Regions from separate parts of the Arthrobacter sp. KBS0702 genome, predicted to be linked through region 1. Evidence: predicted binding sites of a transcription regulator. Region 1 holds the regulator's gene; the other holds the start of a gene.
What was found. The regulator LexA, encoded in region 1, represses DNA repair genes until DNA is damaged. The targets are predictions, from matches to a motif close to TCGAACANNTGTTCGA.

Region 1 (11,016 bases):
GGAGACGTCGACGACGGCGTGTGCGAGCGCCTCGTCGAGCGGCACCGTGGCCTCGCCGAAGCGGCGGATGCCGGCCTTGTTCCCCAGGGCGGTGCGCAGGACCTCGCCGAAGGTGATGGCGACGTCTTCCACGGTGTGGTGGACATCAATGTGGGTGTCACCGGTGGCCTTGACCGTCATGTCGATCAGGGAGTGCTTGCTCAGCGCCGTCAGCATGTGGTCGTAGAACGGCACCGACGTGCTGATGTCCGAGACGCCGGTGCCGTCGAGGTCGATCTCGACCAGCACGGACGACTCGCTGGTGGTCCGTTCGAGGCGTGCGGTCCGGGCCTCGGCAGCGGCAGTTCCGGTGTTGCTCATGTGGGGTGTCCTTTGGATGAGGCGGGCGCCCGGCGAACGCCGGTGGTGTGCGTGGGTCCTGGCTTAAGTCTAGGCGGACTGTGCTTCGTGGCCGGTCAGGATGCGTTCGAGCGCGTGCAGAAACGCTGTGGTTTCCGTCTCAGTACCGGCGGTCACGCGCAGGTGGCCGGGGATTCCGACGTCGCGGATCAGCACACCGGCGTCCAGCAGCCCCTGCCAGGTCTCGTGCGGGTTGTCGAGGCCGCCGAAGAACACGTAGTTCGAATCCGAAGCGGCCGGTTTCAGTCCCATCCGGGTCAGCTCCGAGACGATTCGGTCCCGCTGGCGCTTGATGTCTTCAACATCGGCCATCAGGGCCACGCGGTGGCGCAGCGCGGCCAGCGCAGTGGCCTGCGTGATGGCGGACAGGTGGTATGGCAGCCGGACCAGGCGCAGGGCATCGGTGACCTCCGGCGCGGCCGCCATGTAGCCCAGCCGCGCGCCGGCCAGGGCAAAGGCCTTGCTCATGGTCCGGGACACGATCAGCCGCTCGCGTCCGGGCAGCAACGTCAGGGCGCTGGGCGTACCGTCGTGGGCGAACTCGTGGTAGGCCTCGTCGACGATCACGATGGTCTGGCTGGCTTCCCCGGCCTCGTAGACGGCCTCGACGACGTCGAGACCCAGACCGGTGCCCGTGGGGTTGTTCGGAGAGCAGAGGAAGACAACGTTGGGTTTCAGCTCCCGTACCTGCCGGGCGGCCGATTCGGCACTGAGCCCGTAGTCGTCGGCACGCACCCCCACGATGTACTCGGTGTCCGTGCCGGCGGCCAGCAGCGGGTACATGGAGTACGTGGGAGGGAACCCGAGCGCAGTGCGGCCCGGACCGCCGAAGGCCTGGAGGATTTGCTGGAGGACTTCGTTGGAGCCGTTGGCGGCCCAGATGTTGGCGGCGTCGAGGCCGTGGCCGAGATACTCGGCCAGCCCTTCCCGCAATTCGGTGAACTCGCGGTCAGGGTACCGGTTCAGCCCGGCGGCAGCCTCGGTCACTGCCTCTGCGATGGCCGCGCGGACGTCGTCCGGGACGCCATGGGTGTTTTCGTTGACGTTCAGCAAGATCGGAACATCCAGCTGGGGCGCGCCGTAAGGCCGCAACCCCCGCAGATTGGTCCGGAGGGGCAGTCGGTTGAGGCGCTCTAGCTGGTCAGTCACGTGCCTAGTTTAAGTGAGACCACGCCCGGCCCCGAAACTGTGACCTCCAGAGGGCGGCCGGGGATTACCTGGAGGGCACGTAGAGCTGCTGGCCGGGGATAACGCGGGCGGCATCGAGGTTGTTGAGCTGCACAATGTCGGCGACCACGTCGCGGGGGTCGCGCTCCGGTGCCACTGCGCCGGCGATGGCCCACAGCGACTCCCCCGGCTGGACCGTCACGGTGACCGTAGGGGTGAGCGAGAGCTCCGCGGTCGAGTCGGCGGCTTTGGCCGGCGCATTCAGGAAACCGGCGAGCGAAAGGACGAGGGCAGCCAGCAGAATCAACGGCAGGCCGAAGAAGACGAAGCGGCCCCGGCGGGTCAGCCGCAGCGGCGCCTGCCTGGGCGCAACGGCAGGCACAGCCCGCTGCCCGCGGCTGGCTTCCTGCCCGTCGAAGATGCCGTGCGGGCCGAAAGCCTCGAACCGTGACGCCTGCACGGGAACGGAAACCTGTGAACCGGAAATAGCGCTTACTGCTGACATGAACTGAGCCCTCCTGGACTTATCTGTGCCGCCCGGCGTACTCCACGTACTCGCCGCCAACCGGCCGAACCATCTAACGCAAACCTGGACCGCAAATCTTGATCACTACGTTCGAACACAGAACCGAACCGAAAGATCCCGTCCCGGCGACTAACTTCGAACACATATTCGAACGTTGTAGTTCCTGTTTTAGCACTTATGAACGAACAATGTCGAGACTCGCTAGAACAAATGTTTGAAAAAGCGTGTCTGCTGGCCTACTTTTGAACCAGCAGAACCACTTGTGGTGATCAACAGCAGTTGATCAGCGGGGTCTGACATTTTCAGACCAGTTGGTCCCGGCAGCCCAGGCGGCCGGGCGGAACGGAAAGGCGTGGCGAACATGGCAGCACAAGCCGCCGGCGGGAGGGCCGCCCAGCGGAGCCCCCAGGCCGGCCGGGCGCCGAAGGGCCTCACCGTCCGGCAAAAGAAGATCCTGGAGACCATCCAGCGGTCCGTGACCGACAACGGCTACCCGCCCTCGATGCGCGAGATCGGCGACACCGTCGGCCTCGCCAGCCTCTCCAGCGTCACCCATCAGCTCTCGCAGTTGGAAAAGCTCGGTTACCTGCGGAGGGACCCCAAACGGCCCCGCGCCATGGAAGTCCTTTTGCCCCTGACGCTCGACGAGGGTGCCACCAAGGTCTCCGGGGTGGCGAAGTCCACCGGCCTGCGGGCCGTCGGCGGCGTTGCGGTCTCGGAACTCGCCAGTGCCACCGACACCGCAATGGTGCCCTTCGTGGGCCGGATCGCCGCCGGCGGCCCGATCCTGGCCGACCAGGTGGTGGAGGACGTGATGCCGCTGCCGCGCCAGCTGGTGGGCCACGGCGAATTGTTCATGCTTCGGGTGGCCGGCGACTCGATGATCGACGCCGCCATCTGCGACGGCGACTGGGTGGTCGTCCGCCGCCAGAACGACGCCGTCAACGGCGACATCGTGGCTGCCTTGCTCGACGACGAGGCAACGGTCAAGACGTTCCGCCAGCGCGACGGCCACACCTGGCTGCTCCCGCAGAACACCCAGTACGAGCCGATCCTCGGCGACCATGCCGTCATCATGGGAAAAGTCGTCTCGGTGCTTCGCTCCCTCTAGCGCCGCCGGCACGTACTGCGCCCGGCATAGAAAGGCCCCGTCCGGGTTTTCCGGACGGGGCCTTCGTCGTTGGGTGAGCGGCCTAGGTGGCCGTCTCCTTTGCTGGGCTTTCCTTGGCCAGCCGTGCGAGGGCGGCCAGGGCCACCGCCGGGTCGGTGGTGGGCCAGAACGGCGGCAGCGCGGCGCGCAGGAACCCGCCGTAGCGCTCGGTAGACAGCCGGGAGTCCAGGACAGCCACTACGCCCTTGTCCGACGTCGAGCGGATCAGCCGGCCGGCGCCCTGGGCGAGCCGGATGGCCGCGTGGGTTGCAGAGACGCTCATGAAGCCGTTACCGCCGGCTCGGGCCACAGCACGGGAGCGGGCGGTCATGAGCGGGTCATCCGGCCGCGGGAACGGAATCCTGTCGATCACCACCAGCCGGCAGGAGTTTCCGGGCACATCGACGCCCTGCCAGAGCGACATCGTGCCAAAGAGGCAAGTGTCAGGCTCGTCGGCGAACTGCTTAACGAGTGCCGTCATGGTCGACTCGCCCTGGCAAAGGATACTCAGGCCCAGCCGTGGCCGCATGGCTTCGGCGGCTTCTTCAGCGGCACGCCGGGAGGAGAAGAGGCACAGGGCGCCGCCGCCGGAGGCCCGGATCAGCTTTTCGAGCTCGTCGAGGGCTTCCGGGGAGGTCCCGCGGCCCGGCTTGGGCAGGTGCTTGGCGACGTAGAGGATGCCCTGCTTCGGATACTCGAACGGGGACCCGACATCGACGCCGGTCCAGCTCGGTGCGCCGGGGCCGACCAGGCCCAGGCCTCCGGCCGCCGGTTCGAAGGCCGAGCCGATGGCGAGGGTTGCCGAGGTCAGCACGACGGTGTGGTCGGCGAACAATCCCTCGCGCAGCCGCCCGGCGACGCTGAGCGGGGCGATGTTGATCAGGGCCGGCGCGGAGTCATCAGGCTGCGAATAGCCCTGCTGCGGGTCGAAGCTGCTGTTGCGGGAGAACCAGACCACCTCGCGGTTCTCCTTGGCCGCCAGGAGCCGTTCGCAGAGTTCCAGGATCACCATCAGTCGGGACCGGGCGAGCTGCCGTCCGCCGTCGGCGGTGTTGGCGCTGTCCCCCTTGGAGTCCGAAAGCGCGGCGCGGCAGGCGTCACGCAACTGGTCCACGCAATCGAGTTGTTCGCTGTTCAGTCCGTTCGGCATCAAACCGCTGGGAACGCCCTCAATGGCGAGTTCGAGGTTGGACGCGGCATTGTTCAGCGCATCCACGGTGATTCCGGCGTGCTTGCGGGCGCCCGACGCGGCAGCGTGCACCATGGCGACGGACAGCTGTCCGGACACGGCGCCGGTCACCCGGTCCTGCAGTTCGTGGGCCTCGTCCACCACCACGACGTCGTACTCCGGGAGGACCGCGAGGCCTTCGAAGGCGCTGACGGCCAGCATCGCGTGGTTGGTGACCACGACGTCGGCGTCGGCGGCGTTCTGGCGGGCAAGTTCGCTGAAGCATTCGGCGGCGAGCGGACACTTCTGCGCGCCCAGGCACTCCATGGAGGTGACGGAGACCTGCCGCCAGGCGCGGTCGGTCACCCCGGGCATCAGTTCGTCGCGGTCCCCCGTCTGGGTGTCCTCAGCCCAGTCGCGGAGCCGGACCACTTCCTTGCCGAGCTGGGACGACGGTCCGCCCATCGCCGCGGCGAAGTGCGGCACGGACGTGTCCTCGCCGAGGGAGAACAACTGGCCCTCGGACGGTTCCTCGGAAGGGAAGCCGCCCTCGAGCTTGTGGCGGCACACGTAATTGGAGCGGCCCTTGACCAGGGCGACCTTCACCGGCCGGTCCAGGGCCGGGGTGATGGTCTTGAGCAGCCGGGGCAGGTCGCGGCCAACAATCTGGGTCTGCAGCGCCAGGGTGGCGGTGGAAACCAGGGTGGGCTTGTCGCTGACCAGCGAGTGGGCGATCAGTGGAATCAGGTAGGCCAGGGACTTGCCGGTGCCGGTGCCAGCCTGGACCAGCAGGTGGTCGCCGGTCTCGATCGCGCGGGCCACCTGTCGTGCCATTTCGTGCTGGCCGTCGCGGCTCTGGCCGCCCATGCCGGCGACCGCCCGGTCGAGCAGTTCAACCACGAACTGCTCGCCGGACGGGCGGCTGCCGGACGGGCGGCTCTCGGACGGCGCGGCCTCCCCCTCGGCCACCGCTGGTTCAGTCATTGCTGACGAAGGAATCCAGTTCGGCGGCGAGCCCCTCGCGCACCATCACCACGGCACGGGTACCGGTCTCCCCGTGGTCGAGGCTGATGATCTCCGCGTCGGTCTCATGCAGCTTGCTGAGCAGGTCCCCACGGTTGTACGGGATCATCAGTTCCAGCTTCACGCTGGGCCGCGGGATGCCCTCGCTGATGGCCTTGAGCAGTTCCGGGATGCCTTCGCCGGTGCGGGCGGAGACCACCACGTGGCGGGGCTCGCGCTGCTTGAGCCGCTCAATCACAAACGGGTCGGCGGCGTCGGCCTTGTTCAGGACGATGATCTCGGGCACCTTGCGCGCGTCGACTTCGCTGAACACCGCGCGGACGGCCGCGATCTGGCCCTCCGGGTCGGGGTGGGAGACGTCGACGACGTGCAGGATCAGGTCCGAATCCGCGACCTCCTCCAGGGTGGAGCGGAAGGCCTCCACCAGCTGGGTGGGCAACGAGCGGACGAATCCGACGGTGTCGGCGAGCGTGTAGCCCAGCCCGTCCGAGGTTTCGGCCTTGCGGACGGTCGGATCCAGCGTGGCGAACAGGGCATTCTCCACCAGGACGCCGGCGTCGGTCAGCCGGTTCAGCAGCGAGGACTTGCCGGCGTTGGTGTACCCGGCGATGGCCACCGACGGAACGGCGTTGCGGCGGCGGTTGGCCCGCTTCGTCTCCCGGGCCGGCTTCATCGCGGCAATTTCCCGCCGCAGCTTGGCCATCCGGGTGCGGATTCGCCGGCGGTCCAGCTCGATCTTGGTCTCACCGGGGCCGCGTGAACCCATGCCCGCTCCGGCGCCGCCCACCTGGCCACCGGCCTGGCGGGACATCGATTCACCCCAGCCGCGCAGGCGCGGAAGCAGGTATTCGAGCTGGGCCAGTTCCACCTGGGCCTTGCCTTCGCGGCTCTTGGCGTGCTGGGCGAAGATATCCAGGATCAGGGCCGTGCGGTCGATGACCTTGACCTTGACGATGTCTTCGAGGCCACGGCGCTGGGAAGGAGCCAGTTCCGCGTCGACCACGACGGTGTCGGCGCCGGTGGACATCACGATGTCCTTGAGCTCCTGGGCCTTGCCGGAGCCGAGGAACGTGCCCGGGTCCGGCTTGGCGCGGCGCTGGACGAGCCCGTCGAGAACCTCGGAACCGGCGGTTTCGGCCAGGGCCGCGAGCTCGCGCAGGGAGTTCTCGGCGTCGGCGAGGGTGCCTTCGGTCCAGAGCCCTGCCAGCACGACGCGTTCAAGGCGCAGCTGGCGGTATTCGACTTCGGTGACGTCTTCGAGTTCCGTCGACAGGCCGGCGGTTCGGCGGAGCGCGTGGCGCTCCTCGAGGTCCTGCTGGTCGCCGTCGTAGCTGCCGTGTTCCTCATCCAGCCGCGAGATTGCTTGCGCCTTGCCGAACACCGCCTTCGACTCGCCGGGGTGTCCGGTGCCGGGACCGGCCTTGGGGGCGGGGGCGTCTTTGGAGAGGATCCGGTCGATGACAGCCTGAATTTCCGCAGGGGTCATGTCCTGGGAGGCTGAATCGGGTCCGGTGTTGGGCTGACTGGTCATGGTCTCCTTTGAAGGGTTTGCCCTTCCAGAATAGTGCTGTTCGGCGTCTTGTGGCGCAGTATTCGCGCTGGGCTGACGGCTGGGGGTCATGCGTGCCTCCTGGCGTGCCTGCGGCGGCGGCGCTGCAGGCTGGGGCGGGCTCCGAGAAGGAGCGCCGGGAAAGGGAAAGGAACAGGCGTGGTGGCGCCGTGGGGAGGGAGAGACTGTCCGCCCGGCCGGGCTCGGGTGAGCACTGCCAAACTCCAAGGTTCGGGCGCCGGCGGTGGGTCCAGTTGAGGACGATCATGGGGGCGCACAGAGCGGAAGGTAACTACCTGCGTCGCTGCGGGGACGGGACCTCTACGAAGACGGGAGGCCCGTGCCGGCTACTTGAAGTTCAAGAACATGTCTTTAACGTTAGCAGACCATGCCCGCGCCCCGGACGGGTCGGGCCGCGGGTGACCGGCGTGTCCCGGCGGGTCCGGGCCGGTTTCCCATACCGCCGGAGGGCCAACTAATCTGGCCAGTTATGGAGTCTGCACATTATTTCAGCGCCCAGCCGGCCGGGCCGTTCACCCGCAAGCCCTTGACCGTGGAGCTGGCCGGCGCGCGGCGGACGTTGCAGACGTCCTCCGGAATTTTCAGCCCGGACGGCATCGACAAGGGAACGGCGGTCCTGCTCGCGGACGTCCCGGCCCCCGCGCCGCAGGGGAACCTGCTGGACATCGGGTGCGGCTGGGGTCCGATCGCGCTGACTATGGCGCTGAGGGCACCGCATGCCCGGGTCTTCGCGGTGGATGTGAACGAACGCTGTGTCACCCTGACGAATGAGAATGCCGCCCTGTTGGGGCTGGAGAACGTCACCGCCTGCGCCCCCGCGGATGTGGACCCGGAGCTGCGCTTCGACACCATCTGGTCCAACCCGCCCATCCGCATCGGCAAGGACGAACTCCACGCCCTGCTGCTCCTGTGGCTGCCGCGGCTGGCGCCGGGCGGTTCAGCGTGGCTGGTGGTGCAGAAGAACCTTGGTTCGGATTCGCTTCAGCGCTGGCTCGCTGCCGAGCTGGACAGCAGCTTCACCGTCACCCGCGAGAGCACCTCAAAGTCCTTCCGCATCCTGCGGGTCAGGAAAGCATCCCGCTAGCGACGATCACGGCGGGGCCGCTAAGTTCCACGTGCTCATGGCCGTCCGCGGCCATGAAGAACTTCACGCCGACGACGCCGCCGGGAACCTTAACGTTCCAGGCGTCCGGAGCGCCCGAGCCGGCCCAGTGCCGGATCGCGACGGCGGCGGCGCAGGCGCCGGTGCCGCAGGACAGGGTCTCCCCCACTCCCCTTTCGTGCACGCGCATGGTGATGGTCCCGACGCCGTCGTGGACGAGCGGTTCGGACGGGACAACGAACTCCACGTTGGTGCCGTGCGGCGGCGCGGGATCGACCCGGGGCGCCCTGAACAGTTCCGTCGAGTCGAGCTCGGCCAGCTCGGCCAGTGCGACGACGGTGTGCGGGTTGCCCATGCTCACGGACAGCGCGGGCCTGGCGACTTCCAGTCCGTCTGCGCTGACCAGTGAGTCCATGGCGCGCGCGGTGGCCTCGCCCGGGAATATGAATTCCCAGGGTCCCATGTCCACGGCGTAGCGGGACGCGGTGCGCACCACGGTCTTGACGCCGCCGCGGGTTCCGATGGTCAGCGACTCCCCCGCCGGCAGGTCCACGAGGCCCTCATGGATGAGGAAGTGGACGAAGACGCGCACGCCGTTGCCGCACATTTCCGAGAGTGAGCCGTCACCGTTGCGGTAATCCATGAACCACTCCGCCGCGGGGTGCTGGCCGAGCAGCTCCCGTCCTTCCGGAAGCAACCGGGAGGGCACCGCGCGGATGAGGCCGTCCGCGCCGATGCCGCGGTGGCGGTCGCAGATGGCGGCAACCTGCTCCGGGGTGACGGAAAGGGCGCCGTGCGGATCCGCAATCAGGACAAAGTCGTTGCCCGTTCCGTGGCCTTTCGAGAACTTCAGGCCGCCGAGTCCGGCGGTGTCTCCGGCGGCAGGGTGGTCAGCGGCCGCGGCAAGGGTTTCGTCCATGCTCCAAGGTTACCGGTCCGGCCGTACCGGAACGGAAACGGCGGCGCCGGGCTCAGCGGCAGAGCGCCACGGACTTGGCCAGCAGTTCGGGGTCCTGCCAGTCCAGCCAATTGATCCGCGGGTCGGCGCGGAACCAGGTGAGCTGGCGGCGGGCGAACTGCCGTGTCGCGACGATGGTTTCCTCCGCGGCCTGTGCCACGTCCGACTCGCCGTCGACGACCTTGAGGAACTGCGCGTAGCCCAGGGCCCGGGAGGCGGTCTTGCCGCGGCGCAGGCCTTCGGCGTCCAGCCGCTGCACTTCCGCCAGGAGCCCTTGGGCCACCATGGTGTGGACGCGGGCGGCGAGGCGCTCGCGCAGCTGGTCGCGGTCCACCTCGAGCCCGAGCTGCACGGCGGGCTGGAAGTACTCGCGGGAGGGCATAAAAGAGCTGAAGGGCCGCCCGGTGAGTTCGAAGACCTCCAGGGCACGGATCACGCGGCGGGCGTCACCCAGTCGGCCCGCGGAGACCGGATCCACGTGTTCCAGCCGGGACCGCAGGGGTGCGAGACCGGCCGTGGCCTCTTCTTCCTCGAGGCGGCGCCGGATGGCCGGGTCGGTGCCCGGGAACTCGAGCACGTCGAGGGCGGCACGGACATACAGGCCGGAGCCGCCGGCGAGGACGGCCCGTTTGCCCCGGGCGTGGATGTCCGCGATCACGTCACGGGCGCGCTGCTGGAAGTCCGAGACGCTGGCCTCTTCGGTCACGTCGAGGATGTCCAGGAGGTGGTGGGGCACGCCCCTGCGCTCAGCTTCGGTGATCTTCGCGGTTCCGATGTCCATACCGCGGTAGAACTGCATGGCGTCGGCGTTGACCACTTCCCCGTCCAGGGCGAGGGCCAGCGACACGGCGAGATCCGATTTTCCGGATCCCGTGGGTCCGACGACGGCGATGACCGGAGGTGTGGAAGTGTCCACGGACTAGCGGGCGCGCAGCGGCAGGCTTGGCATGCCCAGGGAAACGCCGGAGGTGCCATTGGCCCTGCCACCGGCTCCGGCTCCGCCTCCGCCGGGTGCCGGGGCGCCGCAGGAGTCGGCCTGGGACCTGTCCCAGGCGTCGCCGGCGCGGGAGCGGCGGAGGCTGTAGTCCTCTGCCGACGCCGGGTCGGCGACGAGGTGGAACGCCGCGGCCTCGGTGATGGTCACGGTGACGAGGTCCCCGGGGCGGGGCGTTTCGGCGCCGGCCGGCACGGAGAAGTGCACGAGGCGCTGGTCCCGGGCGCGGCCGGAGAGCCGGTGGGTTTCCCCCGCCTTGCGGCCGGGCTGCGCGGTGACCATCACCTCGACGCGGCGACCGAGCTGGCGGGCGTTCTCCTCGGCGGCGATCCGGTCCTGCAGCGCGGTGAGCCGTTCGAAGCGTTCCTGCACCACGGCCTTGGGCAGCTGGTCCGGGAGCTCAGCGGCGGGGGTGCCGGGCCGCTTGGAGTACTGGAAGGTGAAGGCGGTGGCGAAGCGGGACTTTTCCACGACGTCGAGCGTGGCCTGGAAGTCTTCCTCGGTTTCGCCGGGGAATCCGACGATGATGTCGGTGGAGATCGCCGCGTGCGGGATCTTCTCCCGGACCTTGTCCAGGATGCCAAGGAACTTGGTGGACCGGTAGGACCGCTTCATCTCGCGGAGCACCTTGTCCGAGCCGGACTGGAGCGGCATGTGCAACTGCGGCATGACGTTCGGAGTTTCGGCCATGGCGTCGATGACGTCGTCGGTGAAGGCCGCCGGGTGCGGGCTGGTGAACCGGACGCGTTCCAGGCCGGGGATCTCGCCGCAGGCGCGCAGCAGCTTGGAGAACGCCTGCCGGTCGCCGAACTCGACGCCGTAGGAGTTCACGTTCTGGCCCAGCAGCGTGACTTCGATGGCGCCGTCGTCGACGAGGGCCTGGATCTCGGCGAGGATGTCGCCGGGCCGGCGGTCCTTTTCCTTACCGCGCAGCGCCGGAACGATGCAGAAGGTGCAGG
Region 2 (11,016 bases), 670 kb from region 1:
GTCCCCCACCATCCGCACGATTTCCTCGTACACCTTGGGGTACAGCGCGGCGAAGGAGAGGTCTTCCAGTTCCCACTTGATCGTGTTCATGCCCAGCCGGTGGGCGAGCGGGGCGAAGATCTCGAGGGTTTCCCGCGCCTTGCGGGCCGAGGATTCGGCAGAGACGAAGCGCCAGGTGCGCGCATTGTGCAGCCGGTCGGCGAGCTTGATCATGAGGACCCGGATGTCCTTGGCCATGGCCACGACCATCTTGCGGACGGTCTCGGACTGGGCCGCCTCGCCGAAACTGACCTTGTCCAGCTTCGTGACGCCGTCCACCAGCATGGCGACTTCGGGGCCGAACTCGCCCTTCAGGTCCTCCAGCGTGTAGGAGGTGTCCTCCACGGTGTCGTGCAGCAGCGCCGCGGCCAGCGTCGTTCCGCTCAGGCCCAGCTCGGCCAGGATGGTGGCGACAGCTACCGGGTGCGTGATGTAGGGATCGCCGCTCTTGCGCTTTTGTCCGCGGTGGCAGCGTTCCGCCACCACAAACGCGCGCTGGATGAGCTCGAAGTCGTCCTTGGGGTTGTTGGCGCGCACGGTGCGCAGCAGCGGCTCCAGGATGGGCGAATAAGAGGGCGTTCCGCGGCCGGTCAGGCGCGCGAGCCTGGAGCGGGTGCGTTCCCGGCGCCCCGGGAAGGTGGGGCGGGTTCCGGAGTTGTCCACGGGCACGGCCGCATCAGGGCGTCCGGGAGCCGCCAAGCCAGTTTGTGACCCCTGGCCGTCAGCCTTATCCGCCGGAGCTACAGGCACCGGCGTCGAACGTTCTTCCAATGAAGCACCTCTCACGACCCGTTAATAATTCAAGTCTATTCCCGCGGCAGGATACTTTTGTAACCGGCGCCCAACGACCGACGGGCCGGGGAACGTCGGGGACGTTCTCCGGCCCGTCGGGCGGGTAGGGCAGGACGTGGCGGCTAGGCAGTGGCCGGGGCCGTCTTGGCGGCGTTTTCGGCCCGCCGCTGCTCGACGCGCTTGGCCTGCTTGACCAGGTCAGGCTCGCCCTGGCGCAGCCAGGCGTACAGCGGGGCGGCGACGAAGATGGTCGCCGCCGTGCCGATCAGGATACCCACGAACAGCGCCAGCGAGAGGTCCCGCAGCGTACCCGCGCCCAGCAGTCCGGCGCCGATGAAGAGGATGGCGCCGACTGGCAGGATGGCGACCATCATGGTGTTGATGGACCGCACCAAGGTCTGGTTGACGGCGAGGTTGACCTCCTCGGCAAAGGTGCGCCGGGTGGACGACTGCAGCTCCGAGGTGTTTTCGCGGATCTTGTCGAAGACCACCACGGTGTCATACAGCGAGTAGCTGAGCACGGTGAGGAAGCCGATGATGGCCGACGGCGTTACCTCGAAGTCACTGAGCGAATACACCCCGGCGGTGACGAACATCGTCGCGGCCATGCCGGCAAGGGCGGACAGCGACATCTTCCAGGTCCGGAAGTACAGCGCCATCAACACCGCGGCAAGGCCGACGAAGATCGCAAGGCCCAGCAGGGCCTGCTTGGTCACGTCCGCGCCCCAGGTCGGACCGACGAACGTCGAGGTCACCTCGTTGTCGGTCACGCCGTAGGCCTTGGTGAGGCCCTCCTTGACCTTGAGTACCTCTTCGTCGTTGAGCTTGTCCGTCTGGATCCGCATGGTGTTGCCAGCGACATTCGCGACGCGCGGCAGGCTGCCGGAGACGACGTCCTGGACGGCCTTCTCGCCGAGGCCGGCGTCGCGGTCCTTGACGTTGGACACCGTGAACTCGGAGCCGCCGCGGAACTCGATGCCGAGGTTGAACCCGCCTTTGGCGACCGGCAGCAGGATGGACAGCGCGACGGCGACGGCGGCGATCAGGAACCAGATTTTCTTGGAACCGACGAAGTCGTAGGAGCGCTTGCCCGTGTAGAGGTCGTTACCGAAAGTGGCGAAGCTGGCCATTTACTTGCCTTCCTTGGACGCGCTCTTGGAGGAGCCAGCAAGCTGCTCCTGCTTTTCCGCGAGGCGTCGTTCTGCAATGGTCATCCGGCGTTCGGCCTCGGCCGCAGCACCGGTGTTCTTGGCGCGCGGCGCCGGAACGGGCTTGTCTTCCGGTGTGCGGATCCGTCCGGCACCCCGGTACAGCGGCACGGCGCCGAGCCGCTTCGGGTCGAGGCCCGAGAACTTGTGCCCCTCACCGAAGAACTTGGTCCGGGCCAGCACCTGCAGGGTCGGGTGGGTGAACATAAAGACGACGATCAGGTCGGCGATCGCGGTCAGGCCCAGGGTGAAGGCGAAGCCGCGGACGTTGCCTACCGCCACGAAGTACAGCACGAGGGCTGCCAGCAAGTTGACGGCCTTGGACGCAAGGACGGTCCGCTTGGCGCGCTTCCAGCCGTTCTCCACCGCCGAGATCAGGCCTCGGCCTTCGCGGAGTTCGTCACGGATGCGCTCGAAGTAGACGATGAACGAGTCCGCCGTCTGGCCGATCGCCACGATGATGCCGGCGACGCCGGCCAGCGAGAGGCGGTAGTTCTCGGTCCAGCCGAGGATGGCGATGGCCAGGTAGGTCAGCGCACCGGCGACCACGAGCGAGGCGACGGTGACGAAGCCCAGGGCCCGGTACTGGAACAGGGAGTAGACCACAACCAGCAGCAGGCCGATCAGGCCAGCGAGCATACCCATCCGGAGCTGCTCCCCGCCAAGGGTGGCCGAGATCTGCTGGTCACTCTGGATCTCGAAACTGATGGGCAGGGCGCCAAAGCGGAGCTGGTCGGAGAGTGCCTTGGCGGACTTCTCGGTGAAGCCGCCGGTGATCTGCGGGCGGCCATCGGTGATGACGGCCTGGGACCGCGGCGCGGAAATGACCTGGTCGTCAAGGACAATCGCGAACTGCGACTTTGGATCCGAGCCGCTCTGGCCGCCGGCGGCAACATAGAACTTGTTCAGCCGCTCGGTGATGGTCTTGAACTTGGCCGTGCCCTCGTCGTCGAACTGGATATCGACGGCCCACTCATTGGTGACGGCACCCTGGGCGCCGCGCTGCAGCTGGAAGGAGGAGGTCTTGATGTTCGAACCCTTGACCTCGACCGGGCCAAGGATGTACTTGATCGCGGGCCGGCCGTCGGAGGCCGGTTCGCAGGTCACCAGCGGCTTGGCCGGATCCGAGCGCTCCTGCTTGTCCTGGGCAGGGTTGACGCAGTCGAGCGCCTCAAACTTCTTGTAGACATCCGCGGTGACCCAGTTCTCGTCGCTGCTGTTCGCAGGGGCGGCGGTCGGCTTGGGCAGCTTGTCCTCCGGGGTGCGCGCCTCGACGGGGACGGCCGCACCGTCACCGGCCTGGATGACCGGGCGGAAGTTCATGTCCGCGGACGCCTGGATCAGCGCACGGGTCTCCTTGGACGGAGTGCCGGGAAGGCTGACGACGACGTTGCGGCCGGACTGGGTGCTGATTTCCGCTTCCGCGACACCCGAGCCGTCCACGCGCTGGCGGATGATCGCCACGGCCTGGTTGAGCTGTTCTTCGTTGATGCCCGAACCGCCCTCCACCTTGGGCGCCAGGATCATCTGGGTGCCGCCTTCAAGGTCCAGGGCCAGCTTGGGAGCCCAGCTCGCTTGCCCGGCCATGGTGCCGCCGGCCAGGACGGCCGTCAGGACGGCGAGCATTACGCCAAGCCAGACCAGCACCCTGCGGGCTGAGTTTTTGGGGCCAGTTCGTGCCATTGTCGATCTTTCTATTGTTTACGGAGGAACCGCCGGTGCGCCCTCGTCGGGCCCGCACCGGCGGATGCCCGCGCACTGAAGCTCCGCGGGATAGCTCAGGAGGCAGACTAGCTGTCTTTTTTGCCGTCGTCGTTCAGGCGGCGCAGGGTTTCGTCCGGCGTTTCGTTGCGGGACGCGTCACCGGCGACGGCGGTGCCCTCGCCGGCGGTGTCCACCGCGTCGGACTTACCGAGGGTCAGCGAAGACGCGTCGTCGGGAACGACCGTGGGCTCCTCGGCGGCGACGACCGGTTCCACGATCTTGGTGACGGCCTGGCGGTGCACGGTGGCGGTGTTGCCCGGGGACAGCTCGAGGACAACCTTGTTCTCGGCCTCGTCGATGTCGACGATGCGGCCGAAGAGGCCGAAGCTGGTCATCACCTCAACGCCTGGGCCGAACTTCGACTGGAGGTCCGCCTGCTGCTGCTGCGTCTTCTTGTTGCGGCGGAACATCATGAAGACGAAAACGCCGAGCATAACGAACAGGAGAATTGTCATTGGATCCAAGGGGAAAGTTCCGTTCTGTACTTGCGAGCTGGTTTCACAGCAACGTCCGCTTCGTTCCGGGGCAACCTGGCGTGGAACCTGGCAGGAATCCTGGCGGGTACGGGGCAAAAACCCTGCCCTGCCAATGGCGGCTAGCGGGAGCCGCACACGGAAACAAAGGCCCGAACGTGCCGAGCGTCATACCAGTCTAAAGGGAAAAGGTCACTAGCGAGTGCTATTGACTATTACGGATCCATTCCGGATCGACTTCGCCCTCAGCATCAGCCGCGAACCCGGCCGGACCGCCGTCGGCGTCGCCGGCCCGGAAGAGGTCTAGCGGATCCTGGCCGAACGCGCCCGGCGGCACCGCGAAGCCCAGGTGCGTCCACGCCGGCGCCAGCGCGATCCGTCCGCGTGGGGTCCTGCCGAGCAGGCCCTCGCGGACCAGGTAGGGCTCGGCGACGGTTTCCACGGTTTCGGTTTCCTCGCCGACGGCGATAGCGAGGGTGGAGAGGCCCACCGGCCCGCCGCCGAACTTCGTGATCAACGCCTCGAGGACGGCGCGGTCCAGGCGGTCCAGGCCGCGCTTGTCCACTTCGTACATATCGAGGGCGGCGGAGGCTGCCCGCGCGTCGATCTGCTCCACCCCGTGGACCAGAGCCCAGTCCCGGACGCGCCGCAGCAGGCGGTTGGCAATCCGGGGGGTGCCCCGGGACCGGCCGGCGATCTCACTGAAGCCGGCCGAGTTCACCTTCAGGTCCAGCAGGCCCGCCGAGCGGCGCAGCACCAGCTCAAGCTCCTCGACGGAATAGAACTCCAGGTGCCCGGTGAAACCAAACCGGTCCCGCAGCGGCCCGGGCAGCAGCCCGGCGCGGGTGGTGGCGCCCACCAGGGTGAAGGGCGGCAGTTCCAGCGGAATCGCGGTGGCTCCGGCACCCTTGCCGACCACGATGTCGACGCGGAAATCCTCCATCGCCATGTAGAGCATTTCCTCGGCCGGGCGGGACATCCGGTGGATCTCATCGAGGAAGAGAACCTCCCCCTCGGAGAGCGAGGACAAGATGGCGGCCAGGTCCCCGGCGTGCTGGATCGCCGGTCCGCTGCTGATCCGAAGCGGGGCGTTCATCTCGGCGGCGATGATCATGGACAGAGTGGTCTTGCCCAGGCCGGGCGGGCCGGACAGCAGCACGTGGTCGGCGCTGCGGCCGCGCATCCGGGAGGCCTCCAGGACGAGGGAGAGTTGCTTGCGGACCCGGTGCTGGCCGACGAAATCGTGCAGGTTCTTGGGCCGGAGGGCGGCCTCGATGGCCCGCTCCTCGGGTTCCTCTCCCCCGCCGACGAGGGACGGCTCAGCCACGGGCGCCTACGCGGTTCCCGGCGCGCGCGCCGTCCTGGCCCAGCCAGCGCAGCGTGGCGCGGAGGATCTCCGCCACATTGCCCTTCGCGGCGAGTTCCGGGGAGTCGGCCAGCGACTTGTCGATACTGGCGGTGGCGTCCTTTTCGGACCAGCCAAGGCTCGTCATGGCAGCGACCACCTGCGGCTTCCACACGGCTTCGGCGGACACAGCGGGGGCGCCGCCGTCCGCGTTGCCCGGCGTGCCGTGCGGCACCAGCTTCCCGGCCAGTTCGAGCACGATCCGGCCGGCGACCTTGGGTCCGATGCCGGGGACCTTGGTGAACGCCTTGCCGTCACCGGAGTGCGCGGCGACACGGATCGCTTCGGGTTCGTGGACGGCCAGGACGGCCAGCGCCAGGCGCGGCCCCACGCCGCTGACACTCAGCAGCACGTCGAAGACCTCGCGTTCGTCGTCGCTTGAGAAGCCAAATAGCGTCAGGGAGTCCTCCCGCACGATCAGGGAGGTAAACAGTTTGCCTTCATCCCCGACGCGGAGCCTGCTGAGGGTCTGTGGCGTGGCGTTGACGCTCATGCCGGCACCGTTGAGGTCGATCACCGCCGAGGACAGGCCGACGTGCGCTACGGTTCCGCGGAGAAAACTGATCAAGGCCTGGCTCCTGGTCTCACAGCTGGTCCTGGACCAGCTGAGTCAAGCCGGCGGGGTTTCAATCTCCAAACGCCGGCTATCCGAACATATCTACGAATACCCTAGCAAGCACCCGGACATTTAACGGGACATTCAGCGCGCACGGCGCGCTTTGGCCTCCGCGTCGGCCCAGGCGCGCTGCGCGGGCGTCAGGGACTGGCTGCCCGGTCCCGTGGTGGCCACAGCCGCACCGCTTCCAGCCCGCCACGCATGCGTGATGGCCAGCGCCAGGGCGTCGGCGGCGTCCGCCGGACGCGGCGGGGCGTCGAGCCGGAGGATCTTGGTGACCAGCTTGGTGACGGCGTCCTTGTTGGAGGTCCCGCTGCCGGTCACGGCGGCTTTGACCTCCGAGGGGGTGTGCAGCGCCACGGGGATTCCCCGGCGTGCGGCGGCGGCAATCACCACGCCGGAGGCCTGGGCAACGCCCATCACTGTGCTGACGTTGAGCTGGGAGAAGACACGTTCGACGGCGAGGACCTGCGGCTCATATTGGTCCAGCCACTCATCGATCGAGGTGGCAATGACCAGCAGGCGCTGGTCCAGGCTCTCCTCCGGGGAAGTGCCGACGACGCCGAAGGCCACCATGGTGGCCCGGCGGTTCTTCTCGACGTCCACGACGCCGATCCCGCAGCGGGTGAGGCCCGGATCGACGCCGAGGACGCGAAGGGTCACTCGGCTTCCAGTGCGGCCTGCACTTCGTCGCTGAGGTCGGCGTTGCTGTACACGTTCTGCACGTCGTCGAGCTCTTCGAGGGCGTCCACGAGCTTCATGAACTTCTTGGCGGCGTCGAGGTCCAGCGGCACCTGCATGGAGGGCACGAATTCGGCTTCGTCGGTGTCGTAGTCGATCCCGGCTTCCTTGAGCGCGTCGCGGATGGCCTGCAGGTCGGTCGGCTCGGAGTGGATCTCGAAGCTGTCGCCGTTGTCCTTGACTTCTTCCGCGCCGGCGTCGAGGACGGCCATCAGCACGTCGTCCTCGGTCAGGCCGTTCTTGGGCAGCGAGACGACACCCTTGCGGGAGAAGAGGTAGCTGACGGAGCCGGGGTCGGCGATGGTGCCGCCGTTGCGGGAGATGGCGAGCCGGACCTCGGAGGCTGCACGGTTCTTGTTGTCCGTGAGGCACTCGATCAGCAGGGCCGAGCCCTGCGGGCCGCGGCATTCGTACATGATCTCGGTGTAGTCCACGACCTCGCCGGTGAGGCCGGCGCCGCGCTTGATGGCGCGGTCAATGTTGTCAGCGGGGACCGAGGTCTTTTTGGCCTTGGTGACGGCAAGTTCGAGGCTGGGGTTGCCGGCGAGGTCGGGTCCGCCCATGCGCGCGGCAACTTCGATGTTCTTGATCAGCTTGGCGAACGACTTGGCCCGGCGGCTGTCCAGGATGGCCTTCTTGTGCTTGGTCGTCGCCCATTTGGAGTGGCCTGACATGCTTTACGCTTCTCCTCTGATCATTCGAATAAACAGTTCATGCACGCGCTTCTCCCCCGTGACTTCCGGGTGGAAGGAGGTGGCCAGCAGCTTGCCGGAACGCACTGCAACAATTCTAGCCGTCCCGTCGAGGGATTCCGGGTGGCCGGCCTTGGACGGTTCCACCTGGGCCAGCACTTCGACGCCGGCTCCGACGCGTTCCACCCAGGGTCCGCGGATAAACACCGCGTGCACCGGGGCCACTGCGCCACCGTCCGAGCTGAACTCCAGCCCCTTGAAATCCAGGTCTGTCTCGAACGACTCGCGCTGGCGGCCGAACGCGTTGCGGCGCACCGTGATGTCCAGGCCGCCGAAGGTCTGCTGCGGGTTTCCGGCGAGGTCGGTCGCGGGGTCGGCGATCTCTTCGGCCAGCAGGATCATCCCGGCGCAGGAGCCGTAGACAGGAAGCCCTGCCCGGATGCGTTCCCGCAACGGATCCCGGAGGTCAAAGACCCGGGCGAGCTTGTCGATGGTCGTCGATTCCCCGCCGGGAATGATGAGGCCATCAAGTCCGTCCAGCTCGGCGGGGCGGCGGACACCAATGCCGGCGGCGCCGGCGGATTCCACGGCGTGCAGGTGTTCACGGAAGTCGCCCTGGAGCGCCAGGACGCCGATCCGCAGGCCCGATCCCACGCGGGAAGCGGGCGAAGTAAGGGGGGTGGTCATGCTGCCAGCATAGTGCGCCGGGGTCCGCGGAGGCGCACCGGGGCGTGCCCCGGGACCGGCTTCCATGCCGCCGCTGGGATATATTACAAAGCATGCTCTACTTCAGCGTTCCGCTCGGCAAACTCGTCCGCCGGGTCTCCCGGCTCCGAGGCGGAGGCTCCGCTCTCCCCGGCCTGGTGGTCGAAAAAATCGACCCCGGCTTCATGCAACGGACGCTGTCCACGCTGCCCCTGGGTGTCGCCGTCGTCAGCGGCACGAACGGCAAGACCACCACCACCAAGATGGTCGTGGAGCTGCTGGAAAGCCAGGGCCTGAAGGTCTTCACCAACCGCACCGGCAGCAACTTCACCCGCGGCGTGGCCGCGGCGCTGCTGGGCGAGGTGGACTGGCGCGGCCGGCTCGACGCCGACGTCGCCGTCCTTGAACTGGACGAGGCCCACGCCGTGCACTTCGTCAACAAGGTCCCGCCGCGCTACTGCCTGCTGCTCAATGTCCTCCGCGACCAGCTGGACCGCTTTGGCGAGATCGACAAGACCGCCGAACTCCTCCAGCACATCGCGGCCAAGACCACCGGCACCGTCGTGCTGAACCGCGAGGACCCGCGAGTGGCCCGAATCGCGGCCACCCTCGATACAGCCACGGTCAACGGCCCCGAGGTCCGCTATTTCGGCCTCGACGATTCGCTGCTCAGCACCTTCCCCAATGACGACGAAATGCGCGCCGCCCCGGGCAGCCCGGTGCCGCCGGCCCCCGCCAAGCCGGGTGCCGACGTCGTCCTCCGCCGGGTGGGCGCGGACGACGCCGACTTTGAGTACGACGGCGCAACGGTCAGCACCGGGATGAAGCTGCGCGGCGTCTACAACATCTTCAACGCCGCGGCCGCGCTGACCCTGGCCCGGGCCATCACGGGCGCCCGCGGCACCGGTACCGACCACGCCGGCCTGCTGGCGGCCCTCGCCAACGTCGCGCCTGCCTTCGGCCGAGGGGAGAGCCTTGTGGTCGATGGCCTGCCGCTGGAACTTGTCCTGGTCAAGAACCCCAGCGGCTTCCGGCTCGGCCTGAAGTCCTTCCCGGCCGCCGGCTACGCCACGATGATCGCGATCAACGACAACTACGCGGACGGCCGGGACATGTCCTGGCTCTGGGACGTGGAATTCGACACCCTCCGCGACGGCGGCGTGGACCAGCTCACCGGCTCCCGCGCGTACGACATGGCGTTGCGGCTGCAGTACGACGACGTCGCGATCGGTGCCGTCGACACGGACATCGCACCCGCCCTGGCCGCGTTCATCCGCGGAGCGAAAGACAAGCCCAAGCGGATTTTCTGCACTTACACGGCCATGCTGGCCATCCGCCGCGAGCTGTCCAAAATCACCACAGTGGAGGTGGTCTCATGACCCCCGCGTCCCCCGAAACCCCGCACGAGCTCTCCTTCGGCCATGTTCTGCCGCCCGAAGAAACCGCAGCGCCCAGCAAGGGAACCATCCGGGTGCTGCAGCTCTATCCGCGGGACATGAACATCTACGGCGACTGGGGCAATGCGCTGGTCCTCGCCCAGCGGCTGCGCTGGCACGGCTACACCCCCGAACTGCTCGAGTACAACGTCGGCGACGACTTCCCGGCGGACGTCGACCTGATCGTGGGCGGCGGCGGACAGGACAGCGGCCAGCTGGTCATCCAGGACGACCTGCTCTCGCGGGAGACGGTCCTCAAGGAGCTGGCCGAGGACGGCACGCCGATGCTCGTGATCTGCGGGCTTTACCAGCTGTTCGGGAAGTTCTTCAAGACCAGGACCGGCTCGGTCATCCCGGGCATTGGCATCCTGGATGTGGAGACGCACGGCACGGACGAACGGTTGATCGGCAACGTCTCGGTGGCCTCAGCCGAGTTCGGCACCGTGCTGGGCTACGAGAACCACAGCGGCCAGACCACGCTGGGCCCAGGCGTCGAGCCCCTGGGCACCACCGCCAAGGGCACCGGCAACAACAGCAGCGACGGCCAGGAGGGCGCACGCTACCGCAACATCGTGGCCAGCTACTTGCACGGCTCGCTGCTGCCCAAGAACCCGGCGCTGGCTGACTTCCTGATCAAGACGGCCGTGGAGCGCAAATACGGCACCTTCGTGCCCGGCACCCCGGACGACTCCTACGCCGCACTGGCGCGGGAGCACGCGGCCCGCCGCCCCCGCTAAGGCACGGCGCATGACCCTGATCGCCCGCGACAGCCCCGCACGCCCCGACGTCCGGCGCCTCCTGGATGAGCACCTGGCGGACATGTTCGCGACGTCGCCGGCCGAAAGTGTGCACGCCCTCGACCACGGGGCACTGGCCGGCCCGGACATCACCTTCTGGACGGCCCGCGGCGACGGCGGGGTGCTGCTCGGCTGCGGGGCGCTGAGGGACCTCGGAGCGGGCGAAGGCGAGATCAAGTCGATGCGGACAGCGCGGCCCGCGCGCGGTCGCGGCGTTGCCGCCCTGCTCCTGGGCCGGATCCTGGACGAGGCCGGACAGCGCGGTTACCGCCGCTTGCTCCTTGAGACCGGGTCGCAGCAGTTCTTCGACCCGGCGCGGAGGCTCTACGCACGGCACGGATTTGTCCC

Region 2: the regulator LexA is predicted to act here: its motif matches at 6,330-6,345, upstream of ruvA (Holliday junction branch migration protein RuvA).

Annotation. Positions count from the first base shown of each region.
Region 1 covers NZ_CP042172.1:1,293,189-1,304,204, reverse strand. Annotated here, with positions in the region: gene hisB (imidazoleglycerol-phosphate dehydratase HisB) at 1-360, opposite strand, end outside; gene FFF93_RS05960 (histidinol-phosphate transaminase) at 430-1,548, opposite strand; gene FFF93_RS05955 (LysM peptidoglycan-binding domain-containing protein) at 1,613-2,071, opposite strand; gene lexA (transcriptional repressor LexA) at 2,454-3,203, shown strand; gene FFF93_RS05945 (ATP-dependent DNA helicase) at 3,286-5,394, opposite strand; gene hflX (GTPase HflX) at 5,387-6,964, opposite strand; gene FFF93_RS05935 (class I SAM-dependent methyltransferase) at 7,473-8,087, shown strand; gene dapF (diaminopimelate epimerase) at 8,068-9,024, opposite strand; gene miaA (tRNA (adenosine(37)-N6)-dimethylallyltransferase MiaA) at 9,077-9,979, opposite strand; gene miaB (tRNA (N6-isopentenyl adenosine(37)-C2)-methylthiotransferase MiaB) at 9,983-11,016, opposite strand, start outside.
Region 2 covers NZ_CP042172.1:1,963,602-1,974,617, forward strand. Annotated here, with positions in the region: gene FFF93_RS08995 (RelA/SpoT family protein) at 1-810, opposite strand, end outside; gene secF (protein translocase subunit SecF) at 954-1,961, opposite strand; gene secD (protein translocase subunit SecD) at 1,962-3,722, opposite strand; gene yajC (preprotein translocase subunit YajC) at 3,830-4,258, opposite strand; gene ruvB (Holliday junction branch migration DNA helicase RuvB) at 4,482-5,603, opposite strand; gene ruvA (Holliday junction branch migration protein RuvA) at 5,596-6,249, opposite strand; gene ruvC (crossover junction endodeoxyribonuclease RuvC) at 6,382-6,960, opposite strand; gene FFF93_RS09030 (YebC/PmpR family DNA-binding transcriptional regulator) at 6,957-7,712, opposite strand; gene pdxT (pyridoxal 5'-phosphate synthase glutaminase subunit PdxT) at 7,716-8,417, opposite strand; gene FFF93_RS09040 (Mur ligase family protein) at 8,510-9,814, shown strand; gene FFF93_RS09045 (type 1 glutamine amidotransferase) at 9,931-10,608, shown strand; gene FFF93_RS09050 (GNAT family N-acetyltransferase) at 10,619-11,016, shown strand, end outside.